Regions from separate parts of the Sphingomonas aerolata genome, predicted to be linked through region 2. Evidence: predicted binding sites of a transcription regulator. Region 2 holds the regulator's gene; the other holds the start of a gene.
The links. The regulator LexA, encoded in region 2, represses DNA repair genes until DNA is damaged. The targets are predictions, from matches to a motif close to GTTCCNCNCTTGTTCT.

Region 1: the regulator LexA is predicted to act here: its motif matches at 1,600-1,615, upstream of NEF64_RS17390 (LexA family protein).

What each region holds. Positions count from the first base shown of each region.
Region 1 covers NZ_CP098762.1:3,795,445-3,798,692, reverse strand. The annotation lists partial or broken gene NEF64_RS17400 (PAS domain-containing protein) at 245-1,057, opposite strand; tRNA gene NEF64_RS17395 (tRNA-Thr) at 1,201-1,276, shown strand; gene NEF64_RS17390 (LexA family protein) at 1,653-2,078, shown strand; gene NEF64_RS17385 (Y-family DNA polymerase) at 2,075-3,248, shown strand, end outside.
Region 2 covers NZ_CP098762.1:1,372,231-1,375,478, reverse strand. The annotation lists gene NEF64_RS06440 (molybdopterin molybdotransferase MoeA) at 1-950, shown strand, start outside; gene lexA (transcriptional repressor LexA) at 1,019-1,744, shown strand; gene NEF64_RS06430 (ComEC/Rec2 family competence protein) at 1,905-3,248, opposite strand, start outside.

The sequences.
Region 1 (3,248 bases), 1.6 Mb from region 2:
TGGCAGGTGCGAACACCGCTGTTGCGGTGCAGCATTCGGATGTGCGTCGGCGCGGCGCGAACACGGTTTTCGCCTACCCGATCGCGGCCATCGCCTGCGCGGTGAGGGCCGCGTCGTCGGTGATCGTGCCGATGATGTCGAGCCCGCCATCCACCCCCGCGCGGGCGACGAGCAGGACGATCGCGCCGGGCTCCGCATCGGTCCGGAGCACGACATGCGCGAGCGTGTCGGGTGCCGGGCCATCGGTCGGGCCGGTCGCCGCTATGGGGTCGGCGAATTCAGCGCTCGGCCCGTCGGCCCAGATCGGCGCGCCCGGCGAGGTGGCGGGCGCGTGCCCGGTCGACGCCAGCGACGTACCAAGACCCGGCATCGTCGGCGCGTGGCGGGCATAGGCGGTGAGCCCGGACGCGGGCACCGGTGCCGCACGAACCGCCGCCTCGAGCTCGGCGGCGAGCGTCGCCTGCATCCGGTCGTCGGCGAGTTCCTTCCAGTTGATCACGCCGTACAGGAAATCGATGCCCTCGTCGCTCGACGAGAACGGCATGAGGATGCCGCGGTACAGCGTCGTTCGCCCGCGGCTGTTGACGAATTCGGCCTCGAACCCGATCGGCGCGCGATTCGCGATGATCTGCAGATAATGGTCGGTCAGCCGCGACAGCAGCGACCGGCTCGGCACGTCGGCGATCGACGTGATCGGCCCGACCAGCCCGCATTCCTCACGCAGCTTGGCGCCGAGATAGGCGATTCGCGGATCATCGATCGTCATCACCGCCGCGGCATCCCGATCCGCACCCGTGCCCGGATCGGTGCGGAAGTCGAGCAGCACGCTGTGCGGTCCGAAATCGGCGATCGAGCCCGGATCGAGGTCCGCAATCGTCGGATAGGGGCGTCCCCTCAGCAGCGACACCCAGTGATTATAGGCGCGGACATGCATCCGGCGTTCGTCCCCGCCCAGATCGAACATCACGTCGTTGACGCCCGCGTCGGTCGCCCCGCCGGGAAGCCCCGTCCCGGCCTCGTCGATCTCGCCGTATTCGCCGTCCGGCTCGCGTCGCATGCCCATACCGAAAACTTCCCCGTTCACTTACGGCTGCTTGTGCACGCTGCTTGGTAAACGGCACGTAAATGTGGGTTAGCGCTTGTCACGGCAAATTTCCCCTGTTAAGCGCCGCCCCCTCGACCGGAGATATCCGTCGTCGGGCCGCTTTAGCTCAGCTGGTAGAGCATCGCATTCGTAATGCGGGGGTCACAGGTTCGAGTCCTGTAAGCGGCACCACCTTAAATCAGTGAAATGCTTGAACTTTATTGGCGACTTGTCGCCTAAAGCTTCGAGAGATCTGCGGTTTGGTATCGCGGTGGTATCGCAAGCCCACGTTCCGGTCGACTAGTCCGCCGCCGCCAGGTTGGACGGCTGTCCTTTCACGTCCCCCCGGCATCGTATGATTCGCAACGCGGCCACCCCCGTGAGCCGACTGCCTCGCGCAGCAGTGCCGCGCCACAACACACGTCGGGCCGGACGCCTACCTTTTCGATGCCTTCGCAAACGCCCGCTTTCGGCTTGCGCGCTTGCCCTACGACAGCGTCGTCACACGAATCGTTGTTCACTTTCTGTTCTTGCGCTCTAAAGGGCTGGCCGGAAAAGGAATCGTCCCATGAGCATCTTGAGGCTCCACGAAATACCGTTCGCGTTAGTGCCGCGCGAGGTCCCGTTCTTCCTGTGTCACACGCCGGCCGGATTCCCGTCACCGGCGCAGGATGACATGGAGGAGCCGATCGATCTCGGTGCCTGGCTCGTCGAGCACCCCGCTGCGAGCTACATCATGCGGGTCGAAGGGCGATCGATGGCGGGCGCTGGCATCAACGACGGTGACCTGATAGTCGTCAATCGCGCAAAGCAACCCAAAGCCGGTGCGATCGTCGTCGCCTTGGTGCACGGCGAGCGGACGTTGAAACGGCTTCGGCATATGGATGGGCGGCACTGGCTCGTGCCCGAGGCTGAGGGCTTCCCGCACATCCTTGTCGACGAATATGTCGAGATCTGGGGCGTCGTCGTCGGCGTGGCGCGCAAGGTGCCATGAGCGCGCCCATCGCGCTGATCGACTGCAACAACTACTACGTCAGCTGCGAACGGGCGTTTGATAGCAGCCTCGTTGGGGTGCCGGTCATCGTCCTGTCGAACAATGACGGGTGCGCGATTGCCCGCTCGGCCGAAGCAAAGGCGCTCGGCATCAAGATGGGCGATCCGATCCACCATTTGCGCGATGTCGTCCGCCGGCACGGTATCCGCGTCCTCTCCTCGAACTACACGCTGTATGGTGACATGCAGCGCCGCGTCATCGCCGCCTGTGAACCCTTCGCGCGTGACTTCGAGATCTATTCGATCGACGAGACCTTTCTGGATCTTGCAGGCTTCGAGGGCAGGGACCTCGTCGACCACGCGCATGCGATGCGGGAGCAGGTTCGTCTGTGGACGACGATACCGACCTGCGTAGGCATTGCTGAAACCAAAACGCTGGCCAAGCTGGCGAATGCTGCGGCCAAGAAGGACGCCCGGTTGGAGGGCGTCGCCGACCTGCGTGACGAGGCCGTTCGCCGACAAATCATGGACGATTTCTCAGTCGGAGATGTTTGGGGCGTCGGCGGCGCCACCGCGAGAAAGCTGACCGGGCTCGGCATCCACACCGCCGGCGCGCTGCGCGACATGCCGATGAAACAGGCGCGCGCCGTCGGCACAGTTGTGCTCGAGCGGCTGGTCGCCGAACTACGCGGTGTGCCCTCGGACGCTGTCGAGTCCGTCGCGCCCCGCCGGAAGGGTATGGCGGTCACCCGCTCGTTCGGCACGCCGGTGTGTGACTTTGATCGGATGATGGGTGCCTTGTCACAATATGCGTTGCGGGCCGGCGAGAAGCTGCGGATGCACGGACTGGTCGCGGGGCGGCTTACCGCCTTCTTTCATACCAACCGGAACAGGCCGGACCGACCACAATATGGTGGGTCGCGCACGGTCGTGCTCCACCCCATGTCGAGCGACAGCTTTGAATTGATCGCAGCAGCAAGACGTGCAGCGGAGAGGGCGTGGCGCGACGGTTATGCCTATACCAAGGCCGGTATCCTGCTCGACGACCTCCTGCCCGAGGACGAGCGACCGCGAACTTTGTTCGAGGCGGATACGGTGAAGCGCGACCGCCTAATGGGCGCGCTCGACGCGATCAACGGCAAGTTCGGCACCTGGACGGCGGTGACCGCAA
Region 2 (3,248 bases):
CCTTCGCCGGCACGCTCGCCCCGGGCGAGGCGACGCGCATCTTCACCGGCGCGGCGATGCCGCCCGGCGCTGATACCGTCCTTGTTCAGGAAGAGGCCGCGCGCGACGGCGACCGGCTGATGCTCGACGGCGAAGGCCCCGCCTTTGAAGGCCGCAACACACGCCGCAAGGGGCTCGACTTCGCGACCGGCACGCGGCTGATCGCGGCCGGCGATCGGCTGACGCCCGCGCGCATCGCGGTCGCTGCGACCGGCGGACACGGCACGCTGTCGGTCGGCCGCCGGCTGCGCGTCGCGGTCGCCGCGACGGGGGACGAGCTCGTTCCGCCCGGCTCGACCAGCGACCCCGTCCCGCTACCGGAATCAAACGGCATCATGCTCGCCGCGATGCTCGCCGACCTGCCCGTCGACATTATCGATCTCGGAATCCTCCCCGACCGGCTCGACACGCTGCGTGACGCCTTTGCCGGGGTCGACGCCGATCTGCTGGTAACCACGGGGGGCGCGTCGGTCGGCGATCACGACCTCGTCCGCCCCGCGATCGAGGCGGCCGGCGGGGCAATCGACTTCTGGCGGATCGCGCTGCGCCCGGGCAAGCCGATGATGGCGGGTACGCTTGGCCGGACGATGCTGCTCGGCCTGCCGGGCAATCCCGTCTCCGCCTTCGTCACCGCGATCCTGTTCGTCCGCCCCGTGGTCGCGCACATGCTCGGCGCGCGCGATCCCCTGCCGCAGACGACGCATGCGCTGCTCGGCGAGGATCTTCCGCCCAACCAGTCGCGGACCGACTATATGCGCGCCGAACTGCGCAAGGGTCGCGCCTATGCCTCGACCATCCAGGACAGCTCGATGCTGCTGACGCTCGCCCGTTCGTCCTGCCTGATCATCCGCGACGGCGACGCGCCGGCGGCAAGGGCGGGCGACTCGGCGGAAATCCTCGTCATCGCGTGACGTCACCGCTTGACGAAGCTGCAAGTGTTCCATAGAAGTTCCTCGTCTGTTCCGGACGGAGAACCGTTATGCTCACGCGCAAGCAGCACGAGCTTGTCTGCTTCATCAATGACCGCCTCGCCGAGACGGGCGTGTCGCCCTCGTTCGAGGAGATGAAGGACGCGCTCGACCTGAAATCGAAATCGGGCGTGCACCGTCTGATCAGCGCGCTTGAGGAGCGCAACTTCATCCGACGCCTGCCCAACCGTGCGCGCGCGCTCGAAGTGCTGCGGATGCCCGAGCGTCCCGAGTCTGCAACAGGGCAGATGGCGGCGAAGTCGGGGCCGAAGGTGGCGGCATCGGCCGACACCGTATCTGCGCCGAACACGGCCAGCGCCACGCCCGCGTCGCCCGATCGCATCGCGGCGAACGACGTCGTCGAGATCCCGCTGCACGGCCGGATCGCCGCCGGCGTCCCAATCGAAGCCTTTGAAGGCAGTTCGATGCTCGCCGTCCCGGCCGCTTTGCTTGGCACTGGCGAGCATTATGCGCTGGAGGTTTCGGGGGACTCGATGGTCGAAGCCGGCATCCTTGACGGCGATTATGCGCTGATCCGCCGTACCGAGATCGCACGCGACGGCGAGATCGTCGTCGCGCTGATCGAGGACAGCGAAGCGACGCTGAAATATTTCCGCCGCGAGGGCGCAATGGTCCGGCTCGACCCGGCCAACCGCGCCTATGACCCCCAGCGTTATGCGCCCGCACAGGTCCGGGTTCAGGGCAAGCTGTCGGGTATCCTGCGCCGCTACGACTGACGAATGCCGGGTGGCGCTGGCGGTCATCACCGCCACGCAACCGGCAGTGGCGTTCGTGACCAACGGCCCCAGGCACCATCGTCCGCGTTTCGGAATTGCGGCCCTCCCAATCGGAGGCCCCACCTTCGCAGTATCATGACCCGACATACCCAGTCGCGACCTATCGCTCTGACCACCCCCGAGCCGGCACCCGAAACCGGACCGACGCCGCCCCCCCGGCCAGCCCATGCTGATCGCCCGCCGCCCCGAACCGTCGCATTGGCCGCGCCAGCGTCGGCGGATCGCGCCACGGGTGCCGATCTCCCGGATTGAGCACCGTCACCATCCGCCCCGTGGTCAGCGTCAACGCGATCCCCCCGGTCCGCTCAAGCACCGATCGATCGAGCTTCAGCCATCGCGGCGTACAACCACGCGGCAGCCCGCGCTCGCTGATGACGATGTCCGCGCGCCGGCAGGCGGCAACCATCTCCGCGATCGGCACCCGGTAAACGCTCCGCGTCGCCAGCACGCGCCAGGCTCGGCCGCGGGCGACAACATCGGTCAGGCACAGGTCGCGGCTGCACCGCGCATCGGGCTGATCCGCGAGCAGCAGCGGCTCACCGTCGACCCCACCATTCTCCGCCAGCGTATCGCGGACATAGTCACCCGCCCGATCGCGGAGCAGCGCGAGCCCGGCGGCGGTCCGGACCGCGACGTGGCGACCATCGCCCGTCACAAGGATATCGGGTGACGGCGTCGTCAGCGCCCAGATCGCGCCGACCGCCAAGGGCAGGATTCCGATCCGTCGCCACCGCGTCCGCCACAGCGCGATCCACACACCGCCGCCGACCATCAAGGCAAACGCCCCGTCGGGAACCGCCGGCAACGCGCGGACCGCGCCCGGTGCATGCGCCACACCGCGCGCGAGCCACAGCAGCGCGTCGAGCGCATGCTGCACCAGCCACCAGGCGGGCGCGCCAATCCCGATCGTGTCGAGCAGCAGCGCCAGCGCCTCGAACGGCATCACGACGAACGTGGTCAGCGGGATCGCGACGATGTTGGCGACCGCGCCGTACAGCCCGGCCTTGTGGAAATGATAGACCGCGATCGGCATCAGCGCCGCCTCGACGACGAGCCCGGTCAGCAACAGCGACCCCACGCCGCGCAACAGGCGCCTGCCGCGGCCCTCGTCATGCGGCGCGAACGTGGCACGGACGACGGGATGCTCGTGCAGTGCGATAATCGCGGTGATCGCGGCGAACGACAATTGGAAGCTCGGCCCGGCCAGCGATTCGGGCAGCGCGAGCATCACCGCGATCGCCCCCGTCGCGACCAGCCGCAACGTCATTGCCTCGCGCCCCATCGCCAACGCAACCAGCACCAGCAACGCCGCGACGCAGGAGCGGATCGTCGGCACCTGGCTGCCCGTCAGCACGGTATAACCGATCGCCGCCGCCGCACCGGCAAGCGCGGCGATCAACGGCAGTCGCGTGTGCAGCGCGAGCCACGGGCTGAGCGCAAGCAG